DNA from 4 places in the Rothia sp. HMSC08A08 genome. Region 4 is predicted to be linked to each of the others. Evidence: riboswitches for the same ligand, from Rfam matches in the RefSeq annotation. Region 4 holds a riboswitch; each other region holds the start of a gene.

What was found. A riboswitch is a leader RNA that binds a small molecule or an ion and turns the genes downstream of it on or off. The one in region 4 is predicted to bind S-adenosylmethionine.
Region 1: another riboswitch for S-adenosylmethionine. It lies ahead of HMPREF3164_RS04350 (bifunctional o-acetylhomoserine/o-acetylserine sulfhydrylase); the one in region 4 lies ahead of HMPREF3164_RS06910 (methylenetetrahydrofolate reductase).
Region 2: another riboswitch for S-adenosylmethionine. It lies ahead of HMPREF3164_RS09970 (nuclease PIN); the one in region 4 lies ahead of HMPREF3164_RS06910 (methylenetetrahydrofolate reductase).
Region 3: another riboswitch for S-adenosylmethionine. It lies ahead of HMPREF3164_RS07335 (LLM class flavin-dependent oxidoreductase); the one in region 4 lies ahead of HMPREF3164_RS06910 (methylenetetrahydrofolate reductase).

What each region holds. Positions count from the first base shown of each region.
Region 1 is NZ_KV793063.1:10,770-16,797, forward strand. It holds gene HMPREF3164_RS04345 (homoserine O-acetyltransferase MetX) at 1-492, opposite strand, end outside; gene HMPREF3164_RS04350 (bifunctional o-acetylhomoserine/o-acetylserine sulfhydrylase) at 577-1,923, opposite strand; SAM riboswitch class IV at 2,033-2,146, opposite strand; gene HMPREF3164_RS04355 (ABC transporter ATP-binding protein) at 2,727-3,728, shown strand; gene HMPREF3164_RS04360 (ABC transporter permease) at 3,725-4,495, shown strand; gene HMPREF3164_RS04365 (hypothetical protein) at 4,505-5,299, shown strand; gene rsgA (ribosome small subunit-dependent GTPase A) at 5,417-6,028, shown strand, end outside.
Region 2 is NZ_KV793081.1:121,322-127,349, reverse strand. It holds gene HMPREF3164_RS09995 (DEAD/DEAH box helicase) at 1-2,184, opposite strand, end outside; gene HMPREF3164_RS09990 (hypothetical protein) at 2,229-2,516, opposite strand; gene HMPREF3164_RS09985 (hypothetical protein) at 2,540-2,866, opposite strand; gene HMPREF3164_RS09980 (hypothetical protein) at 2,889-3,215, opposite strand; gene HMPREF3164_RS09975 (hypothetical protein) at 3,238-3,564, opposite strand; SAM riboswitch class IV at 3,829-3,957, shown strand; gene HMPREF3164_RS09970 (nuclease PIN) at 3,936-4,214, shown strand; gene HMPREF3164_RS09965 (PIN domain-containing protein) at 4,219-4,653, shown strand; gene HMPREF3164_RS09960 (cell division protein PerM) at 4,944-6,028, shown strand, end outside.
Region 3 is NZ_KV793075.1:147,613-153,467, reverse strand. It holds gene HMPREF3164_RS07345 (hypothetical protein) at 35-676, opposite strand; gene HMPREF3164_RS07340 (YchJ family protein) at 733-1,170, opposite strand; gene HMPREF3164_RS07335 (LLM class flavin-dependent oxidoreductase) at 1,309-2,736, opposite strand; SAM riboswitch class IV at 2,841-2,950, opposite strand; gene HMPREF3164_RS07330 (zinc-dependent metalloprotease family protein) at 3,178-4,395, opposite strand; gene HMPREF3164_RS07325 (C4-dicarboxylate ABC transporter substrate-binding protein) at 4,729-5,855, opposite strand, start outside.
Region 4 is NZ_KV793075.1:33,478-39,505, forward strand. It holds gene HMPREF3164_RS06900 (MFS transporter) at 1-545, opposite strand, end outside; gene metE (5-methyltetrahydropteroyltriglutamate--homocysteine S-methyltransferase) at 884-3,205, opposite strand; gene HMPREF3164_RS06910 (methylenetetrahydrofolate reductase) at 3,248-4,159, opposite strand; SAM riboswitch class I at 4,237-4,345, opposite strand; gene HMPREF3164_RS06915 (aldo/keto reductase) at 4,822-5,823, shown strand; gene HMPREF3164_RS06920 (sugar porter family MFS transporter) at 5,932-6,028, shown strand, end outside.

The DNA of each region.
Region 1 (6,028 bases), on a different contig from region 4:
CCGGGCGATAAGTTCGGCTTCGGCTCGTACCGAGTCGCGAATAGTGACGTGAGGGAAGCGTGACCCCCAGGGTTTTCCGGCGCCCGGGTATCCCTCGGGTACGATGCTTGCCGGGCCGGTTGAGCCGTAGCATCCGCCCAGGATATTGGGGGCTATCACAAAATATTTGGTGGTATCGACCACCGCGCCCGGCCCCACAATACCTTCCCACCAACCATCACTTTCGACCGCACGGATACTGGGTGCAGGCATATCCGATGTGGGAATCCCTCGCGAGACATGGGTGTCGCCGGTAAGGGCATGCAGAATAAGAATCGCGTTGTCCCCAGCTTCGTTAAGAGTCCCCCACGTCTCGTAGCCAATGTTCACCTGTGGAAGCACGGTACCGTTTTCGAGGGTGAAATCACCAATCGCCATCTGCCGCAGGTACCCCTGAGCGCTGGGATACTGCAGCTGCGACAGATAGGTGGCGTGTACGGTATTTTCCGTCATGTTTTCTCCTGGGTAACCGGTAGTTGGTAATGGCCGATACCGCGACCGGGCACTTACTGTGCAGCCCGGTCGCGGCGGTGCAGGTTAGGCGTTCAGAGTCGCAAAGCCCAGTTCAAGATCTGCAATAATATCGTCAATATTTTCGATACCTACAGAGAGGCGCACAAAGTTTTTGCTCACACCGATTGCCTCTAGCTCTTCTTCAGAAAGCTGCGAGTGGGTGGTGGATGCAGGGTGAATAACAAGCGAACGCACATCGCCGATATTCGCCACATTGGAGTGCAGCTGCAGGGCGTCCACAAAGGTACGGGTCTGTTCCAGGTCGGCGTCTTTAAGGGTAAATCCTATGACGGCGCCCGGCCCCTTCGGCAGGTACTTCTGGGCTCGCTCGTACCAGGGCGATGAAGGCAGACCGGCCCAGATCACCTGATCGACCAGCGGATGCTCCTCCAACCAGTTTGCAACCTTGGTCGCGTTCTCGATATGGCGTTCGATGCGCAGGGAAAGAGTCTCCAGACCGATACCAATGTTGAAGGCGTTGGTTGGAGAGATCGCCGCCCCGGTGTCGCGCAGAAGCGATACTCGCGCCTTGAGAATATAGGAAAGGTTAGCACCGAAGGCGGAGTCTTTGCCTAAGTCACGGGCATAAACTAGACCATGGTAGCCAGGTGCCGGCTCGTTGAACTTGGGGAACTTTTCGGGATTGGCACCATAGTCGAAATTCCCGGAGTCCACGATAACACCGCCAATTGAGGTGCCGTGCCCACCCAGATATTTCGTGGCGGAATGGATTACCACATCCGCACCAAATTCGATGGGGCGCACAAGGTAAGGAGTGGGAACAGTGTTATCGACGATTAGGGGAACGCCATTGTCGTGGGCGATCTGGGCGATAGGCTCGATGTCGAGCACATCGTTCCGGGGGTTAGGTACGGTTTCTCCGTAGAAGAGTTTCGTGTTGGGGCGAACCGCATCGCGCCATTGCTGCAGGTCGTCCGGGTTCTCAACAAACGTAGTTTCAACGCCGAGGTCGGCAAGCGTATATTTCAGTAGATTGTAGGTTCCTCCGTAGATCGAGGGGGAAGCCACGATATGGTCGCCCGCACCCGCAATGTTGAGAATCGCATAGGTAATAGCCGCTTGGCCTGAGGCCAGCAAAAGCGCGCCCACTCCCCCTTCAAGGGATGCGATGCGGTTTTCGATAACCTCTTGGGTGGGGTTGTTCAGACGGGTATAGATAGGCCCAAGCTCTGTGAGAGCAAAACGGTTAGCGGCCTGTTCTGCGTTCTCGAAAACGAACGAGGTGGTCTGGTAGATAGGTAACGCCCGAGCTCCCGTTGCAGCATCCGGTGCCTGCCCCGCGTGAATCTGGCGGGTTTCAAATTTCCAACCGGCGGGGTTGGCGGGAGTCGGGACTGTAGTGTTGCTCATGCGAAGCTCCTTGTAATAGTTCAGGGGGCCGCATGCCGATTTCGGTACAGAGCTCTTAGGCTTTCTTCTCTGCAAACGAAAAAACGATGTACCAGAATCGGGCACATCGGTCCCGCGCTTGCGTTGTACTTTGTGTTCAACGCCTGGTCCTCACCCAGGGCACCCCACCGCGGAGGAGGGTTGCCGGCCAGCTAGCTGGGGCTTATCACTGGCTCTCATGACCTGCATCTAGAGTTTCATAGGAAGCGCACATGGTCAAGCGGGATGCGTGTTTTCGGCGCATTGTTGCAAAGATGACGTTTTATGAACTGTTTTCACGACAGCCTATTGTTTGGGAGAAACACCAATACTTATGCGCTTGTGACCGTGCCTATGTTGTACCCGAACCGCTAAAGCCATGTGATCTGCCGTTAGCCGTCGCTAAATTACCATCAGTGTAGGCAATCGTGAGCCATGCTACACTGATTGAAACCTTGAATCTAGGAGTGATGAGGTATGACCTCCCGCTAAAGTCGCACCGGCTCGCGGAATGCCCGCCCAGATGGTGGGCTCTAAAAATTTCAGAAATAACCCTGCTTTGGTTCGATACATTTCATGAGCGCATAGTGAGCGCTTGGGACACCAAAGTTCTGAGGGTTTTATTGTTATACCTTCCGCATCTGCAGTCGGTGACTTGGGATTATTCAGGCACTAAGAAGTGCCTCTCTCACGACTATTCATCTCACCCGCCCCACGTATTGCAGGCGTGCGAACACCATGCTCAAGAGGCTTCGGGTGACTAAGCACCGCAAGGTTTTATCACAATGTCTACAATTCTTGACGCGGCACAGCTATGCCGCACCTTTGGCAAGGGTGAACACGCTTTCACCGCTGTCGATAATGTTTCACTCAGCATAAGTTCCGGCGAAATTAATGCTCTGCTCGGTCCCAATGGAGCGGGGAAAACAACGGTTGTGCAGATGTGCGCAACACTGCTGACTCCCACGAGCGGAACTGTGCGCATCGACGGGGTGGATGCGCTTGCGCACCCCCAGCGTGCGCGCGCGTCCCTAGGGCTTGCGCTCGGCGGGGATACCGGGTTCTATCCGCGAGCATCCGCCCGCGATAATCTTCTCTTCTTTGCCGACCTTGCCGGGGTTAGCGCGCGCAAACGCCGTACCCAGGTGGCAAACGCTTTGGAACGGGTTGATCTTGCCGATGTCGCCGCGAAGAAGGTACAAGAGTTTTCCCGCGGTATGAAACAACGTCTGCACATCGCACGGGCACTGCTGGGCGAGCCGAAACTGCTGCTTTTGGATGAGCCGACGAATGGGCTTGACCCAGATATTTCGCTGACAATTCGCCAGCTAATTCGCGCCCTCGCTGATGACGGCACCGCCATTTTACTCACGAGCCATCTGCTGGGCGAGATTGAGGAGTTAGCGCATCGGGTCACGGTCATCGGTGCCGGTCGCATGGCGGTTTCGGGCACGATAGCGGATATTACCGCGCATGCCGGGATTTCCGCTACCACCGTGGGGCGTGTGTGTGCGAATGCCGGGACGGTGCTTCAAGAACTTGCCCGGTCTTTGAGCGATGCGGGAACAGTGTTGCTGACCCCGCGCGGTAGCGAGTGGGAGATCACCGTGTACTGGAATGAACGTTCTGTTTCGGAAGGGTCGCACCCCTTCAGGACCGAACATGCAGAGGCTCTGCTGACCCGTATTCTCACTGAGCGTGAGGTTCAGATGCTCACACCGCTGTATACTCGCCCAGCCACCCTCGAAGAGGCATATCTGGCCATGGCGGAAGGACTGAAACGATGAACCGGCAACTTCGCCTAATGTCCTTTTCCCTGCGCCAATTTCTCACAGTTCCCTACTTCCTGCAGTTACTGCTGCTGAGCACCTTTGGGGCGACGGCCCTGCAGGCGCTCGCCGCTGGTGCCTGGCCAGTTGATGCGACCCTCGCCTGGACTCGCGCAGGCATTATCGGCACCTGGAATATGTGCATCGTTGCCGCCGGGATCCTCAACTTTGAGCGCTACCGGGGAACGTTCGTGTATCTGCTCAATGGTGCCGTGAACCCGCTGCGGGCGCTCGCAGCGGTGGTCTCAACTGCCTCCATTTTTGGGCTTGCCGCCCTGCCATTGGCCTGGGTTTTCTGGGCGCTGTGCACCTTCTCGGTAGATTTCACGGACTTTGCTCAGGTGGGTGCACGCTATCTGGTGGGTCTTTCGCTGCTGTGGATCTCGTGTCTGGCGGTGACCTTCGTGATTGCAGGGTTCTTTGTGGCGACCCCGAACGCTATCGCCTATGAGGAGCTGCTGCTTGTGCCGGTTTTCGTGGCTTCCGGGGTGCTTTTTACCGAGAGTTCCGCGCCTGCATGGCTTGATGGGCTCGGCACGCTGATTCCGATTCAGGCACCCGTGAAGGTTCTGCTTGGGCAGATGCCTATGAACTCATTCGGTGACTTTCTGGGCGTGGTAGTGCAAACCTGTGCGGTCACAGCCCTCTGGATGCTCGCGGCATATCTATTGGGTAGGCGAGCACTACGCGCGGCAACGGTACATGGCACTCTGGGTGCAATCTAGGAGGCTGCGATGTTTAAACGAACGAACTTTCTCTATCGTCTGAACAGTACCGCCAAGGTTGGGTGGTCTTCATCCATCACCTTCGCCACAGTTGGTACGGCACTCAGCACCCTCGTGATCGTACCGGGGATGAGCGTGCTGTTCAGCGTTCTACTAGGACGCGATCTTTCCGCACCTGATCCTGTGCGGATCGCATGCGCCTCTGCCCTGGCAAGCGTGGTACTCAGCGTGGCAGTCGGTGTTGTGGCGCGCGCGGCGACCGACCGCTGGCTGGGAGTGTTCGAGCAGGTGTGCACCGCCCGACGGTTTGATGCGGCTTATTGGCTGGGAGTCTCTGCAATGCCCGTGCTTTTAGCTCTGATCACTGGCATCACGAACCTGGGTGTTGCAGCTGCCTATACCGGTTTCGGTGGTTCCCTTGAAGGCAGCCTGTCCATGCTTGTGCGTTCTGTGACACTCTTACCCCTGGCTCTCATGGCAGGTGTATGTCTGGGTGTTTTCGCCGCTGGGCTGGGGTTGTATCTTTCCGACCCATACCTGGGAGGAACTATCTTAGGAGCGCTTCTGCCTATCAGTGCGGGCGTGATCGTGCCGGTAGATGCATACCCGGCGTGGCTGGCGGCATTGTGTACATTGGTTCCCGGCGGACGAACGATTGCTTTGGTGAGCGGCTCTTCTGAAATGGTGGATTCAACAGTTGTGACTGAGGTGCTAGTCTGCGTACTTTGGGCACTTGCGGGGCTTGTCCTAGTACATGCCGCTGCGCGACGCATCCGCTCGGGTGCACGCACGAATCTGCTATAACCTTTCCCTTCTCGCGAGCAGGTGGTTTTTGTCCCGAGCAGGTAGGGTTTTTCTACCTGCTCAGTCAGATCCTATCTGTTCGCGAGGCAGTAACTACTCAAGATTTTGAGGATTTTAATGTCTACTTTTACTCTTATGTCTTTGGGCTACGATGCCCTCTGGCACGGGCAAGCTGTAGCCGCCGCCTACGCTGATAATCTCGATCTTCACGAACTCGCGATCGCCCGAGTCAGCACGATCCACCGCACCCGGTTCGAGGCCATAGGTGCTCCTTTCCCGGATGCCCCGGACTCTGCCGTACCTTTGCGTACGTTTTCGGTGACACTCTCCACTGCCCCGCATGATGACGAGACCGAGAGTCTTCCAGTCGTTGGTGACTGGGTTTTGCTTGACGCGCACCCAGACCACACCGTCCTGCTCGCTATTCTGCCGCGCCGCACTTACCTGGACCGCCCGAGTGCTACGCGCATCTCAACTGCGCAGCCGGTAGCAGCGAATGTTGATGCGCTATGCATTGTGGAGCCAGTATTCCCCGAGCCTTCGGTGGGACGCATCGAACGGTACGTGGCACTGGCACGCTCCAGCATGTGTGAAGCGGTTCTAGTGCTAACAAAAACCGATTTATGTTCCGCAGATGCATTTGAGGACTACCGCAGCTCCTTAGGCCGCGATGTAGATGCAGTTCACGCGGTCAGTGTGGATTCGCCGGCGAGTATTGCGGATTTCTAC
Region 2 (6,028 bases), on a different contig from region 4:
CTCCGGGCGATTGAGTGAAAAATAGGTGCCGTTACCCAGCAAAATACGATCCTGATTCCGATCGAGCGCCTCAAAAACCTGGGCGAAAGGCACAGTCCAGTTATTGACCTTAATAGCGATACCCAGCCCGAACCAGTCACGCGAATTACCCTCGGTCACCTTGACCTCAATCATGGCGTCGGTCGCCTCGGTAAACTCTGGTACGGAACCGAGCAGCCGCACGCGAACCCCGGGAATACGCCGCAAGGCGGGCAGCACATGAGCGAGAATATCGCGGGTTTCCCACCCCTGAGAACGGCGTTCCCCGAACCCGCCTGCCAATACCGGGTTGGATGCAGTCGCCGACCGTACCGCGCGCAGCACCCGCGCCTCAAAACGTTCGTCGCGTTCTGTGCCCAAGCCCAGCGCCGGCAGGCGGCGAACCCCCGAGTCTGTGCCTTCTTCATCGAGTGGGTTCTTCGGGTACTCCCAATACCAATTCAGGAGCGCATCGTGCGAAATCTCATCATCAAAATGCGCTTCAAACACCAAATAGGGCGAACGAACCTTCGGCAGTGCTAAAGCCGGGTCTGGGGTAAGGAACGGGACGGCCCGCGTGAGGGTGGGCAAGAACTCGCGGTGAAAAGCCTCGCGCTCGCTCGCCGGAATACGCATTTCGCCGCGAGATACCAATGATTCTGCGGTTGCATCTAAGGGCTCGGCAAGCGGAATAAACGCCAGATTAAGACCCTCCGGCAGGTCCGGAATAGTCGGTGTCGCTGTGTTTTCGAGTGAAAGTTCGGGAATAAGCCCGACCGTCTGTGTTTCAGAATTTTCGTTTTCGCCCGCGCTCTCCTCTGCCTGTTCCTGCGAAGATTGAGCCTGAAAAACATCGCGATGCGGCGCGTCTAAGGCGCCTTTGCGCGTGCTCTTCCAATGCACCCGATGCGCCTGTTCCTCGTAAATACGCTGCACAAGAGAACCGAGCGCAAAAAATCCTGAGCGCGGCGAGCCGATGGGGTGGCAGTGCGCGGCATCAAACCAGAGCTGCCGCACCCGGTTATCTTCGCGGGTTTCCCATCCCAAGGCGGCATGAAGAGCCAGGTCAGGAGCGGAATCTTCACTCACGGCAGCCTCTGCGTTCTGTCGGGATTCGGCCTCAACGGCTCCGGCATGTACCCTCACCTGGGCGGGCGGCAGAACCGCCGTAGTCACCTCAAACCCTTCGAGAAGAATCGGCAGGCCAATCTGCTCTGCGCGCGCCAGAACATCCCACAGCAGCGTGGAGTTCGTGGCGGTGAGCGAAATCCAGTCCCGATGCGAAGAGTACATATTCTGCCACGGGCGTGCGATAGCGTATATTTCGGCGAAGAACCGTTCGTGCTCGGGGTACACCTCGTGACGACCGACCGGCCCACCCACGCTGGATGCGAAGGTCTCCCAGCTGAGCCCACCCTTGATCCAGCGCCCGGTTTTGGACTGCATCAGCGGCCGCGCCAGCAAATTGATAGGCGGGGTTGCACCGGGAATATTGCGCCCGCGCGCATATGAACCCGAGATACTGAAGGAAAGATCGAGCGCCCCCGGAACCCGTGCCGAATCAATACCGGATGCTTCGCCCCGGGCAGCGAGAACCTGTGCCATATCGCGCCGCCACACCGAAATTTTCGAGGGCGAAGAATGCGTATTCTCGTGGTCGTTCAGGGGGAGAGGCTCGGGGTCGGTGGTGAGCGAGCTTGCCGAACGAATCGCCCCCGATGCGCGCAACGCCGCCAGGGGATCGTCAGCTGCCTCCGCAACCTGTCGCACGGTATCCTCTGGGCTCTCCGGGTTCATAGACTGGCGGACGCGGTCGCCGGGCGCATTGTCGAGAGCCTTCCGCGCGGTCTTGGCACGGTCGAGTGCGGTGAGCATGAGAGCGACGGCGTGCTTGCAGTCGGCGGCGACCGGGCATGTGCATCGTGCGTTGAAAAGATTGGAATCGGCGTCAGAACCCGGGAAGAAGCGAATATCTACCTCATAGGGAATAGGGGTGCTCCCATTCACCAGACCTTCCAGCGTGTTTTCGTCTTCGTCGTAGGTGTAGCGCACCACTTCACGCTGACGGGCATAAGCAAGCCCGCGCTGGTATGCCTTATGCCCCGCCTGCCGAATAATCTGCGCAACGGTGACGGGGATATCGGGGAAAGGGTTTGGCGTGCTCACCGTTCCATTATCTCAAGGGTGTCAAAGAAGCGCGCGGTAATTCGTTATGAGGTCTGTCCAAGATGCGCTGAGCGTTTTTTACGTGCATTTTTGATGACTATTGTGAAGAACATAATAAAAGTGATGATGGTGGTCAGGAAGCCAACGCATAAGACGCTCACGGCAAGGGTAGCGGCTGCCTGTGTGAGAGGACTCGACCCCTTGGGCTGGACGCCCCTCCACTCGAGGGCATGGTACTCAACGACTGCTCCCCAGCCGGCTAGGATGAACAATCCAATACCGAGAATGAGGAGTAGTGCAGCTATTGCCCCGACCATACGTGCAGTTTTCATGCTTTCCCCTTGAGTAACTGACTTTATGGATTCATCTGGTCCCGTTCTTTTGCCAAGGGTGTTTTATTCTGCTCAGCATGCTTGTTGTGTGCCTTGCGTGCCTTCTTGGTCGCCGTTGTGAAGAGCAGAATAAAGGTGATAATGCCGGTGAGGAAACCAATGCCTAGGAACCATAGGCTCAGATTATTAGTCGCCATGACGAGCGGACTTGCTCCTGCGGGATCGACACCCCTCCATTCGAAGGCGTGGTATTCCACGAGTGAACCCCAGCCGGCTAGGATGAGCAATCCAAACCCGATAACCAGAAGTACTGCGGCTACTGCTCCAACGGTGTATATAGCTTTTTTCATGGGCGCTCCTTAGATGCTGGCTCTATGAATTAATCTGATTCTGGTCTTCTGCTGAGGGTGTTTTATTCTGTTCAAGATGCTTGTTGTGTGTCTTGCGTGCCTTCTTGGGCGTCGTGGTGAAGAGCAGAATAAAGGCGAAGAGCCCGGCGAGTAAACTGGTGCCTAAGAAGCAGTAGCTGAGGTTAGCGGTTGCTTTGGTCAATGGACTCTTCATGGTAGGTTGAACACCCCTCCACTCGAAGGCGTGGTACTCCACAAGAGCGCCCCATTGCATGAGGATATACAGAAAGATTCCTATGGTGAGGAGTGCTATGGCCAGTCCACCAATAGCGTATATAACTAGTTTCATAAGTGCTCCTTAGATACTGGCTCTATGAATCAACCTGGTTCTGACCATCTTTCAGTAGGTCTTGAGCCTGTTTAGGATACTTTTTGTGCGTCTTGCGGGAGTTCCTGATCGCCGTGGTGAAGAACGGAATCAAGGCGATAAAGCCAGTAAGAAAGCCGGTGCCTAAGAACCAGTAGCTGAGGTTGCCGGTTGCTCGCGTTAGGGGACTTGCTCCTTTATGCTGCACGCTCCTCCATTCGAGGGCATGATACTCTACGAGTGAGCCCCAACCGGCCAGGATGAACAAGCCAAACCCAATGATCAGAAAAATTGCGGCCACTATCCCCATGATCTGTACAGTCTTTTTCACAGTTATCACTCTTTCTTTCCGGAAGCGTAAAGTGGGCGTGACATGGTGATATATCAGAGGCAAGATAAATTTCTGTACATTACCCAGTGTGCCGTGATTTTTCTCGAATGTGTAGACCTGCTCTGAAGGCCCAAAACTTCACACTACGCCGCCATGAGGCGGCTATATACAGGTATGCATTCATAATCGCGTTATGTAAATCACAAGGATTTGACAGGTTCGGGCGTTTACAGATTCCTGAAAGCTGTTGTAACCTGGATTCAGCTTCAAGAGTTTCGACTGATAAGCTCCGACTATGGTCGAACGCCAACCCCATGTTCACGGGTGGCTCGGATGACGAAGCGGTTTGTATTCGCCGCCTCAGGTGGCACTTGGTACAGGCAAGAGCAACGCGAAAGGAACGCGCATTCGGCGCATGGTTGTCAATGTACAACAGCTCTTCATCTACAGCATCCCCCCTTACTCCTGCACGCTCTTATCAGGAAAATCTGCGTGCCGCATCCGTACCCGCACGCGGCGGTTACCAGGCAGTAAGTATTCAGGACTACGCACGTATTTCTTCTAAGCGCGACGAATTCCTCAATTTTCTGCTTCTTCCCAACCCCGAGGGTATTCCCGCCGTCGAATATGCCGGTCTGCGCGTAGCATAGGGGTATGAGCGCCTCAGGACTGCTTCTCGACTCGGATGTTCTCGCCGAGATCCGCAAAGCCACACCAGATCCCAAAGTTGTTGCCTTTCTGCGCCGCCGCGCCTATAAACACCTCTACATTTCGGTGCTGAGTGTGGGCGAGCTCAAAGGACTCTACCCCTACCCAGAGACCGACCGATGGATTGCCGAACTTCTCGACAGATTCGCCGACCACATCATTAACGTGGATGCGCGCGTAAGCCTCGAATGGGCGGGACGCAGCGCCCCGCGCGGCACCCACAGTCACGGGCGTAAAGATGCCGAGCCCCTGCCCACTGCCGCCCTCGAAGGTCTGATGGCGGCGAGCGCCCAAGCTCACGACCTCGAAATCGTTTCTTCAAAGGCTGAGGTGTACCGGTCCTGGGGCGTGCCCGCGGTGAATCCGTGGATTGAAGACTAATCTTCCGCACAGTATTTTCACCGTAAGCACCGGGGGAGTACCTGCGTGTTCGAGAAAGCCGTGAGAAATGCTCGGCACAGTTAGCTGTATGCGCTGTCGCGGCGGTGAGAGCGCATCAGTAACGTTCGTGTAACCCCTATGTTCACGGTGAGCGGTTAACGAAGGTTAGCCGCCATTTAACCGGAACTATTTCCCCGAAAGCCCAGCAGGCTCACACGCGCTGACAGGTTTCATGGCATGATGGAAGAACGATGAAAAGTAGCTCTTCTACATCCCGGTATTCTGCCCCTATGCCACTCTGGCTGCAGGGCATCGTTGAATTAGTTTTTACCGCCGCGCTTTCTTTCGGGCTTGTGCTCGTTCTGCTCATGGCGGTGTGGTTTACCAACGGTTTTAACCGCATGGATTTTCCCGCACTCGCAACTCTTGCCTCCCACCTGTGGCTGCTCATGCACGGTGTGCCGCTGAATATTCCGAATGCTTTCGGCATTATTCTGCCGCACGGCATGCTCACACTGGTACCCATGGGGCTGAGCATTATTCCGGTGCTCTTATGCTTTAGGTCTGGGCGAAAACTGGCGCGCGCATCCTATGAGGGGGAATTCTTCAAGCCCGTACTATTAGGGTGCGCTGCCTACGGTATTTTTGCTGCCGTCGCCTTTGCGTGGGCGAGTACCGAACGGCATCTGCTGGGTATTGTTGGTGCGGCGTTGATTCCGCAGATAGTGGTGCTGGTCGGGTTGATCTGGGGCGGCTACTATGAATCGCGTTCGCTCGCCCGTATGGTGGGCGTGAACACCGCCGAACAGATTTCGCAGATGAGCCAGTACTCGCGATGGGCGAGCTCCTATGTGTGGTCGATTGTGCGTGCCTCCATGGTGGCGATTTTCTCGCTCATTATGGGCGGTGCTCTGGTGCTGGTGGTTGCCATGATGATGCGTTGGTCGCAAATCGCAACAATTTACCAGGAACTTCACGCCGGGCCGGTGGGGGCGCTCGCCGTGACCCTGCTGCAGCTTGGTTACCTTCCGAACTTGGTGATCTACGCGATGTCGTGGACTACCGGCGCCGGGTTTGCGTTCGGCGTGGATACACATGTGGGTTGGTCGCAGACGACGATGGGCGATCTTCCGCTCTTTCCGGTGCTGGGTGCTATCCCTGAGAGCCTGGGCTGGATAGGGTATGCGGGTCTGGCGGTTTCGCTGGGCGCCGGAGCCGTTGCCGGTTGGTGGTTCTTGCGTGAAGGTGAAGACCACGTGGAGGAGTGGATCACCATGAAGGTACGTTACCGGGTGATTGCGCTGCCGCTTTCTTCGCTCGTGTTGGGTTCGCTGGTGGGTGTGCTCTGCGGCGTGTGGGCTTATATTTTGGGTTG
Region 3 (5,855 bases), 110 kb from region 4:
TGCGCCCTGGGCTGGGATTTTCACCGTTTTCTGATCAGGCACGGCTTATGAGTCCTTTCACCAGACGTTCCGCTTCCCGCTCGCTTCTCGGGTCTTTGGAAACTAGGAGGTCAACCGCAACGTGCAAGGGGCGAATCTTAGGCAACTCTTTGACTGCGCGAAGAATAACGTTGGCATCCTGTGCCGGAACTTCACGCAGTGCGTAGATAAATTTCAGGGATTCGAGATTGTGGGGAGTCACATATGCTTCTACGGTAGCCCCGTAAATTTCCGAATATTCGTGGCTGACACCCGTAAGCGCTAATGTTCGTTCGTCCATCAAGTCATGCAGGTCAGCAGAAGGCACAGCATAGAATTGAAGTTTCGCATCTGCACGCACTGCATACTGTCTAAGAGCTTCTACCCCACGTTCGGAGAGGTTATGTGCACGTTCTTTGGCACGGCGGCGTGCATCGGGGGTAAGGGATGCACTGTTACCGTCAAGATAGGCGGCAAGTTGATTGAAGGATGACATCGAGATTTTGCGCCCATGTGCGGAGTGATGCTCGTGCGGGTTATCTGAAACCATCCACCGCCCGGCGATTTTTTGTCCACTCAAAGATCCTCGTTCAAGGCGTGCACGCACGCTTCGGGGGCTCACCCCGGCGTGCTGGGCATATTCCGCGACTGACATCATGGCAAAAACATACCATAAGAGGAATATTTCTGCCATGCTACCCGATCGGGAGGAACTTAGCTGACCTCGCCGTCTAGGTAGTACCAGGTGCCGTGCACTTTCTCGAAGCGAGATTTTTCGTGCATGGCACCTTTCACACGTTCTTCGGCGGGCGTACCGGGAACTGAACGGTAGTACGCCGCGAACTCGACCGTGCCCGCCGCATCGAAGGGACCGCCCGAAGAGCCCAGAATATCCAGCCGGTACCAGCGCAGCGTTTCATCCAGCATTAACTCGGCGGGGCGCGTATGCGGGTGCCAGCTCGCCAGCAGGTAGGGCGCATCGTGCAGGGCGAAGGCGGTGAACCGCGAGCGCATCAGAGCCAGCGGTGTGGGCGCGCCCAAGGTTCCGGATGCGGCAAACTCGCCCAGGTACCGCCCGCAGCAGGCACCGTATACCTCGCCGCTTGTGCAGGGGCAGCGGGTTTGAGGATCATACAGGGTTGTTTCGCTCATGCACCCCATTTTAAACGTGCGTAAAAAAAGAGCCTTTATTCGAATAAAGCGGCATTTTTAATGCTTTATTCAAATAAAGGCTCTTTTTATCATCCCAGGAGGGGAGATTTTACAACCAAGCGTGCAGGAGCAGCGGGTTTAGTTGGCGATAGCGCGTGCCGGGGTGTCTGCTGTGGAGGGCTTACCCACGTATGCGCCGCGGTACTTCGCGGCCGGGTGGGAGTCTGCAACCTTAGTCTGTCCCTTGCCGAACAGGCTTTCGCGCAGGGTCTCACCTTCGTAGGAGGTGCGGTAGCGTCCACGCTTTTGCAGCTCGGGAACCACGAACTCGATGAAGTCCTCGAAGGAGCCGGGTGAAACGTGGTATGCCAGGTTAATACCGTCCAGTCCGCCTTCATCAATCCAGCGTTCGAGCTCGTCAGCCACCTGCTGCGGGTCGCCCACAATAACCTCGCCCATACCGCCGATAGTGCAGTGCTCGGCAATATCCTTACGCGTCCACTGCTTATCCTTGGCCTGCAGGGTGAAGGGGGTGAGGAAGGACTGAATCGACTCGGTTTTCACATAGTTGAGTACCTCGTCCTCGTCGAACTGGGAAAGATCCACACCGGACCAGCCGCCGATAATGGCCTGCGAAGATTCCAGGTTCACGTACTTGCGGTACTCTTCGTACTTTGCCTTCGCCTTCTCTTCGGTTTCGTCCACAATGATGGAGAGCATCGCGAAAACCTTGATTTCGTCGCGGCCGCGGCCGTTCTCTTCGGCGCGGTCACGGATACGGTCGGTAATAATGCGGGTCAAATCGGGGCGCAGCGCACCGATAAACACAACTTCGGCATGCTTGCCCGAGAACTTCTGCCCGCGGCTGGATGCGCCCGCCTGGAAAATCACGGGGGTACGCTGGGGGCTGGGCTCGGTCAGACCCGCACCAGGCACGCTGAAGTACTTGCCCTTGTGCTGAATCGGGTGCACCTTGGCGGGGTCGGCGTAGATACCCTTCTCGCGGTCTTTGACGACCGCGCCGTCTTCCCAGGAGCCTTCCCAGAGCTTGTAGCAGACATCCAGGAACTCTTCGGCGAGTTCGTATCGGGTGTCGTGCTCAATCTGGGTTTCGAGGCCCTGACATTCGGCGGCGGAAGGCAGGTATGAGGTCACCACGTTAAAGCCCACACGTCCGTTAGTGAGGTGGTCGAGAGAAGCGTACTTGCGGGCAAGCGTGTAAGGCTGCTCGTAGGTGACGGCTGAGGTCACGCCGAAGCCCAAGTGCTCGGTTACGGCGGCCATTGCGGAAATCTGCATGAACGGATCGTTCACGGGCACCTGCGCGCCGCCTTCGATAGCTGGCGCAGCGGAGTTCTTGTAAATATCGTAGATGCCCACAACATCGGCTAGGAATACGCCGTCGAAGAGGCCCTTCTCAAGGATCTGTGCCAGGTCAGTCCAGTATTTGATGGTGTTGTACTCGGTAGCGCGGGAGCGGGGGTGGCGCCAGAGGTCGAAGCTCTGGTGACCCACACAGGTCATGTCGAATGCGTTAACTGCGATGCGCTTCTTCTGCTCAGCCATCTACGTATCCTTTCGCGAATGTTAGGGTGTTCCTGCACCCCGCGCGCCGCCTCCTTATAGGTGGTGACCTTCTTGGTGTTCCAAGTCGTGCAGGTGGCGCATTCGCGCCGTACTTGCTTCGTGTCCCTTGAAGCCAGATCATCATCTGGAGCACCCCGCTACGGGAGAGGGTTGCCGCCCGGCTAGCCAGAGCTTTACACCGGGACTCATAATCCTTGATTTTGAGTGTATAAGGGGTGTCGTGGTTGGTGCGATATTATGACGAATATTAATGTTTGTGACTGTCGCCCGTAATATTAAGGGCCGCGTACGTCGCCCAGCGGACAGCAGTGTTCTTTCGATTGCAACGGCAAAATTCGGGAGCAATAGTTTGCAGCGGGAGCGTGTTTAACGCTCCCGCTGCAATTCTTCGCTCCCATTTTAGGAAAAGCGTCGAATTATTTAGGAAATGAGGTCCATTTTGCGGGCATCATCCGCAGTGATGGGGTTTATTTCCACCTTGGGCTCAGGGATAGTCTCGTCAGCACCTCGTCCAAACACAACTGCAAAGCTCAGTTTTTTCAGGTCACTTGGTGCCGTCAGCCAGCCTTTCATTCCGTCATGGTTAAGATCAAGAGCATAGATTCCATGGTCGATTTCGCCATTACCGTTGAGATCGACAGGTCCATCTGCTGGTCTCAGTACGGCCTCTGAATTGGGCCGATACATGTACCCACGCGCTTGGGGACCAAAGCCTTTGCGTTCGTCCAAGGCCCATTCTTTAAGGGTCGGCATATCTTGCTGCAGGTATCCGAAATATTTGGTTCCATCCGCCTTGGGCACACCGGTAAGCTGATAGTTGTAATTCATAACGCTGAAGTACTGTGGTTTACCTTTTTCGCCTTTCTCATCGGCATCACCACCGTGCTGCAGGCCGAGGTTATGCCCCAGCTCGTGAATAAAAGTACCCACGCGAATATCGCTCATATTACCTTTATCGTTATTCCAGTGTGTCTTTCCTACAGTCACCATGAAATTAAGATCTCCCAATTGTCCCAATCCTGATGAACCGCTCTCCCCAGTTTGTTGTTGCACATAGTAGTCGCCCCAAACCATATAGTGAAAGAGCCCTTCACGATACTGGTTAATATGAGAAGCTTTAAACTTGGCCCAGTTCCCATCTCTGTCACTTATATCGTCGCTGAGCACTTGCCACTTGACCTGTTCGCCTCCTCCCAAGTTATACTTAGGGCCTCGGGCGGCACCGGCATCCAAGTGCAGATTGATACCCGTTCTGCCGTCGGGATTGCTGATATTTATATCCGCGAAAGATTGCACGATTCGATCCAGCTCTTCCTCACTGGCAAGCTCACCGGGCATATAATCCATCTCGACAAAAATGTCCTTATGGTTGGGATCCGCGCCCATCTTAGGGAAATCGATCTCTGGTATGCCATCGTTGTTGATATCGTACCCGTCTCTTTCCAGCTCGTCGGGAATATGATCGCCGTCGCGATCACCCGAGTTGGGGTTCTGAACGGGATCTATATTCCGGTTCTGCGCGGGTGCAGGCTGAGCGGGCTTCGCCTCCACCGCAGAAACGGGCAGAGAATTCAGAGGAATGACAAGCACCAGGCTGACAAACGCCAGCATCAGGCGCACTATAGTACGTAATTTCATGAGAGATATTCCTTGTGTCGTTGTGTTGAGTGAGAGGGAATCTTACATAGAGAGTGAAGTGAGTGGTATTCATCGGCGAGAACCTGCGATGTTGCGGGCTCTCGGATGCGAATACATCTTGGGCGGCGTCACGATGCCGTTTGAGCAAGAGAGTGGTATATGAACGGTTGTGCGGGGTAAAGCCCGGGAGCGAAGAGGCGCAGCGAGGGCGTGTTTCATCTGGCTCGTTGCCTCGCCAGCTTCAGAACGTTATGTATGTCCTCGCACGCTCGGAATAACATCCCTCAGCAGCTACACCTCTTCGCCCCCGTTTTGGGAAGAACGCCGAATGATTTAGGGAATAAGGCCCAGGTTGCGGGCGTCATCCGCAGTGACCGGGTTTTCTTCCGCTTCAGGCTGAGCCACAGGACCGCCAGCTCCAGCCTGAGTAGGCGTCATATCAAAGTTGAGCTTCTTCAGATCACTGAGAGCAGTTAGCTCATTTAGTATCCCGTCGCCATTGAGATCTACCGAGACCGGAGAATTATCAATAACGCCGTTCCGGTTGAAATCGATGGGTTGATTTGCGGGTTGAGTAACGTCTTTCCCATTTTTATCTTTGTGCGTATACAGGTATTCGCCCGCTTGGGGGCCAAAGCCGTCGCGCTCATTCAGTGCCCATTCGTTAAGGGTCGGCATATCCTGCTGCAGGTATCCGAAGTATCGGGTTCCGTCCGCCTTGGGAATGCCAGTGAGCTGATAGTTGTAATTCATCACGCTGTAGTACTGAGGCTTGCCGTTGAATTCGTCAGTACCGCCGTGCTTCAGGTTGAGGTTGTGCCCCAGCTCGTGGATAAAAGTGCCCACGCGAACATCGCTGTTGGCTCCTTCCCAATAGGTTTTTCCAACGGTCACCATGAAGCCGGGGGCACCTAGAAGCCCTACTCCTGATGAGTTTCGATTTCCGGTTTCATTATCCACATAGTAATCGCCCCAGATCATGTAGTCGAAACCGCTGTTGTAGCGGGCAGAATCAAAATTACGAGCCCTGATATTTGCCAATTCCCCAGAAGACTTCATATTGTTGGTAAGCACTTGGTGCGGAACCTGGTTGCCGCCTCCCAAGTTATACTTGGCACTCCGGGCAGAACCTGCATCTAGGTGAAGATTAACGCCTGCCCTGCCATCAGGGTTAGTAACATTCAAGTCAGCAAAAGACTGCACGATACGGTCCAGCTCTTCCTCACTGGCAAGCTCGCCAGGCATATAGTCCATCTCAACGAATACATCTTTGTGGTAGGGATTTGCACCCATTTTCTTGTAATCGACTTCAGGTCTACCATCACCATCAGCATCGTATCCGTTGATTTCCACGCTGTCGGAAAGCCCATCACCGTCAGTATCAGGTGAAGTCACCTTCGGGGCGACACCCGGGTTACCAGGGGCGACTGGCAACGTGTCTGCCGAGGCGGGCAGAGAAT
Region 4 (6,028 bases):
GAAACCTTAGACCCGCGCTCGCTCGTTGAGAACCAGTTCACGAGCACGCGGCCTGACGGCGGCCACCCCATACCCTGGAAGATACCGTTGAAGACCATAATGGCGGCCATAGTGGATGCGATTGCGGCCCCGTATCCTGCAGCTGCCGCACCGGATCCCATGTACCCGGCGATAGCGAGCAGAACGTTTGCAATACCAGAAAGTACTAACCCTATGGGGAGGAATAACCGCGCATTAGAGCGGTCAGAAATCATAGCGGTAAAGAATTTGCTGAAACCATAGGCTAAAAGCAACGCCGTAGAAAGCGCACCAATAGCCGCATTACTAAAACCGAGTTCATGAGTCAGAATCGGCGTAACAAGCGGAACGTTATTGCGAATCAGATAAAACGTTGCGTACCCGATAAAAATACCCATAAAAACCTGAAAACGTAGGCGTGGGTACTTCGATGCGACCTCTGCTGTGTTCAGTTGAGGTTTTGCTGTCGGGATAGCAAGCCAGCGGGGTACAGAACCCTTCTTCTTTGGAGAATCTGTAGTAGTCATGCTCGCATTTTAGGAATAGGTACCTATAGAAATAGTAATTTTAAGAGCATATGTACAGGTTACTTAAACTAGAAGTGAACATATGTTCAGAATGATTATTCTGTGAATAACAATTTTAGGCTGTAAAAACAGTAAATTTTTTATTTATGTGAGATAGGACTATGTCTTAGGGACCATAAATGCCTATGTTGGATGCGCATGCCCTCTATATAACCGCGAGCAGGTAGGATTTTGCCGATAAGGTAGGAAAATCCTACCTGCTCGCGGAATTATTGTGATTGTTTAAGCCTGTAATTAAGGCACTTTATAGGGGTAGGGGAGAGGCTCCGCGCCAGAGACTACAGGCTCGCCCGAACCTTCTTCGCTGCGGCCACCACGTTCTCCAGCGTCCTCTTCGTCTCCTCGTAGTCGCGGGTCTTCAAACCGCAATCCGGGTTAACCCACAGGTCAGAGATGGTTCCGTACCCAATCGCGGCACGGATCAGCTCCTCAACCTCGGACTGCGAAGGCACACGCGGCGAGTGAATATCCCACACGCCCGGGCCCAGCCCCGAAACATAGCTTTCGGGAATATCCGCCAGCAGCTCCATATGCGAGCGCGCCGCCTCAATACTGGTCACATCCGCATTCAGGGCATTAATCGAATCAATAATCTCGTTGAACTCCGAGTAGCACAGGTGGGTGTGAACCTGAGTTTTATCCTCGACCGCGCTCGTCGCCAGGCGGAACGCATTCACCGACCACTTCAGGTACGCGGGCTGCTCGTCACGGCGCAGCGGCAGAAGCTCACGCAGTGCCGGTTCATCCACCTGAATAATGCGGATGCCCGCCTCTTCCAAATCGGCGATTTCGTCGGCGAGCGCCAATGCAACCTGATTCGCGGTTTCCTCGCGCGGCTGGTCATCACGCACGAACGACCAAGCCAGAATAGTCACCGGACCGGTCAGCATGCCCTTAACGGGACGATCGGTGAGCGACTGGGCGTAGGAAATCCAGGGCACGGTCACGGCCTCGCCGCGCAGCCCTTCACCTGAGCGTTTCACATCGCCGAACAGCACCGACGGGCGGGTGCAGCGTGAACCATAGGACTGCACCCAGCCGTGCTTAGTCGTGGCGAAACCATCGAAGTTTTCGGCGAAGTACTGCACCATGTCGTTACGTTCGGCCTCACCGTGCACGAGCACATCCAGGCCCAAATCTTCCTGGAGTTTAATAACGGAGGCGATCTCTTCACGCAGGAACTCGTCAAGTTGCTGCTGCGTGATTTTACCGGCACGCGCCTCTGCACGGTGGCGGCGAATATCGCCGGTCTGCGGGAACGAACCAATGGTTGTGGTCGGCAGCTTCGGCAGATTCAGATCGGCTTGGGCATCCCGGCGGATCTTCAGTTCGGGACGCTCAAAATCCTGCGGTTTCACGGATGCGGCACGCTCGCGGATTGCGGCATTATGCTTACGCGGGTCCGCCGTGAAACGTGCCAGCGCTTCGTCGGCGGTCTTCAACTCTGCTTCAACCGCAGACTCACCGTCGGCAAGACCGCGGGCAAGAGTCACGACCTCGGCGACTTTCTGGTCGGCAAAAGCCAGACCGTCTACGGGCACATCGGCGGGGTCTTCAAGGTCGAGATCGTGCGGCACATGCTGCAGCGAGGTTGAGGACGCAACCGCCACCGCGCCGCCGTTAATGTTCTGGAGCGCGTGCAGGAGCGCTCGCAGGTCGGCACGCCAAATATTGCGCCCGTTAATGGCACCCGCCACCAGGGTTACGCCGGAGTCTTTGAAGGCGGTCAGCGCCTCGGCATCGTAGAGGGTGGAAACCAGGTCGAGATGCAGCGCCTCAATACCGGTGTCTAACAGCGCGGGCAGGTTCTCGCGCAGATTGCCGTAGGGGCTTGTCACCAGGATTGCGGGACGGTTCGTTTCGGCTGCCAACGCGGTGTAAGTTTTACGCGCCAATTCGGCGATTTTGGCGTTGGGAATGTCGCGGTCCACGGTCAGGCCGGGTTCGTCGAGCTGCACCCACTGCACGCCGCGTGCCGCCAGCTCGGCGAGCACCTGCTGGTAGGCTTTCACGAAATCGTCCAGGCGATCCAGCGGTGTGAACCCTTCGGGCGAACCCTGTTCGGCTTTTGCCCCGAGAAGCAGGGTGAGCGGGCCGACCAGCTGCGGGCGCACCGTCACCCCATGTTCCTTGGCGACTTCAAGCTGCTCGTCAATAGCCTCAAGATTCAGCTTGATCTCGGTATCCGGACCGATCTCGGGCACCAAGTAGTGGTAGTTCGTATCGAACCATTTCGTCATCTCCAGCGGAGGCAGCGTCTCGGTGCCGCGCGCTAGAGCAAAGTACCCGGGCAGATCGAGCAGGCCGCGCGCATCCTTGGCGTCGGCAAGACGCTTGGGCACGAGGGTGAAAAGGCGCACGGCATCGAGCACCTGATCGTAGTACGAGAAAGTCGCCGGGATAGACGAATCGGTTACGCTAAGACCGCGCTCGATCACACGGTCATAGTAGGTGCGCTGCACATCTGCGGCCGCCTGGTGCAGTTCATCCTGCGTGATTTTGCCTTTCCAGAACGCTTCCTGTGCCTTCTTCAGCTCACGGAAACGGCCCACGCGGGGGTAACCGACGATGGTTGCTGCGGGGAATGGGGTGCGGGTCATCCTAGTTCCTTACTGTGGGAGGGTGTCAAATAAAAGGGGAGTTTAGAGGTATTGAAGATCGCTTAGGGGGAGTTTGAAACGGTTCGAGTAGCGCGGAACGTCGAGTTCTTCGAGGACGTCCAGCACAGCCTCATGCTCGTTAAATGTGAAGAAATGCAGGCCGGGGGCGCCAGCATCAAGCACCTTGCGACATTGGTCGAGTGCATGTTCCACGCCGATGCGGTGCATTTCGCGCGAATCGCTCGCGGTTTCTAGGCGATGCGCCAGCTCGCGCGGTACTTCAAGCCCGGCAAGCTCGCACAGCTTCGTCAGCCGAGTCAGCGAGGTAACGGGCATAATACCGGGAATAATGGGCATCTCCACCCCGGCAAGGCGCGCAGCATCCACCAACCCCGAATAGCGCTCGGTCTCAAAGAAAACCTGGGTGATGGCGAAATCCGCCCCGGCACGCTGCTTTGAAAGCAGAATCTCAATGTCTTGAAGAAGCGAGGAAGACTCGGGGTGCTTATGCGGGTATGCCGCAACCCCAATCGACACCTTCCCCGCGGCAAGATGCGCGAAATCCTCACGTTCCACCCTGCGAATCAGCTCCACCAGGTAACGAGCAAAAGGCAGCTCAAGCGGGCGCGTGTTTTCGGGTGGAATATCGCCGCGCAGCGCCAAGAACCCGCGTACTCCAAGCCCCAGAATCAGACGAACCGAGCGTTCCAAATCGGCCACGGAATGCCCCACGCAGATTAGATGCGCCAGGGGGTTCAGCGAGGTTTCATGCACCAGGTGATCGAGCAGAGCCAGCGTCTTTTGGCGGCGCTGCGCATCGCCCGAATAGGTGACGGAAACGTAATCCGGGTTGGTTTGCTCAAGCTCGGCAATGGTTTTGAGCAGGGAATCGCAGCTTGCGTGCGACCGTGGCGGATACAGCTCGTAAGAAAGAGCCGGGTGAACTGTCGTCATTTTCATTCCTCCGTGTTCACCCGATAGAAGCGTGCCCGAAGGTACGCCGAATCTTAGCAAGACGCGAAGGGAATTCACTTCTATCGGTTCTGGCGGGAGCACCTTGTCCGTCCACCCAATGGGTGGAGGCTGGCGAGGTTGCTGCGACGTCTAAGAGCCAGATCTCTCGGTCGCTCTGGATAGATAACGTTCCTATTCTAGGCAGGATGCGCGGTGTCAGCAAGAATATGTCGGCACATGTCGTCGAGCGGTCATAACCGCTTAATATTGTGGGATGCGGCGAAACAATACGTCATACGGGCTCGCGGCAGCTCGGATCGGCGAATTGAAACCTCCACCTGATTTGGCCGCAAGTTTAGCCGCAAGCAGATAATATGTCGACGAGCAGATAGCGGAATGTTATCTGCTCGTCACAAAACTATCTGCTCGCGGGAGAAGGCATTCTACAAGGAAAAAACCGGGTATTGTTCTGAGAAAACATGTCGTGTAAACTATGTGTAAGAGTCCCCCGACCGCCTCTACCCGTGAGTCTGCAGGTTCACAGGATATGCGCATATGTCGGGGCCCTTCTTTATCTGCTTCCGGTCTTACTCTAGGGAGTTGCAGGGTGCCGTGAACTTCATGTTGCGACCACGTACTGTCAAACACGGTAGAGTAAATGTATGGAACGCATCGAATCTCCCGCATATGCACGCCTGGGGAACTCCGGGCTGGTCGTGCCCTCCGTTGGTATCGGCTGCAACAATCTGGGACGCCCCGGTACCCCCACTCAAACTCAGGAAGGCACCAATGCCGTTATCGCCGCCGCAGTCGAGGCGGGTATCGGCTTCTTCGATATTGCCGACCTGTACGGTGCCGAACCCGGGCTGTCAGAAACCATGTTCGGTACCGCGATGCGCAAACTCAACCTCAACCGCGATGACCTGATCATCGTCACCAAATTCGGGCTCCCTACTGGTACCCTCAACGGCAACGACTGGGATGCACGCGGCTCACGCCGATACATCATGCGTGCCGTCGAAGGTTCACTGCGCCGCCTTGGAACCGAGTACATTGACCTGTATTTCTACCACAGCCCCGACCCGAACACCCCGCTGGAAGAGACCCTGTCTGCGCTCGACACGCTCGTGACCAGCGGAAAGGTGCGTTACCTGGGGCACTCCAACTTTGCGGGGTGGCAGCTTGCCCACGCCGAGCATCTCGCCCGCGAGCTCGGCACTGAGCGGTTTATCGCCGCCGAAAACCACTACAACCTGCTGGACCGCCGTGCCGAACTCGAAATTCTTCCCGCCGCCCGCCACTTCGGGCTCGGGGTTCTCCCGTATTTCCCGCTCGCAAACGGGCTTTTGACCGGGAAATACCGCCGCGACGGCATCCCTGCAGGGTCACGTCTGTCGCACTCCAAAGCGCAGGTACTCGCGCAAGCCGATTGGGAACAACTCGATGCCTACCACGAATTTTGTGCCGATCTGGGGATCTCTGAGGTTCAAGCCTCCATCTCTTGGCTCAAACAGCAGAATCCCGTCGCCAGCGTGATCGCCGGGGCAACCACCCCCGACCAGGTACGCGCAAACGCGCAGGCCGCAAGCGTGCGTTTCAACGATGACGAACTGGTGCGGCTCAACGAGATTTTCCCGGCGCCCGAAAGCATCGCGCTTTTCTGAGCAGCCGTGAATATAGCCAGCTGGAAATATAACTAATCCGGAATATACCCAAGCCAGCAAGCGTTTAAAGACTGTGCGGTCTCTCAACCTGTGCCGTACAAGACCCGCATGAAAGATAAAAATACCCGCATGAGCATCACCACCGAGCCGCCGAACCGCGCCAGTGCACTACCCCCGCTCGGGCAGGGCGCGCACACCCGCCGTC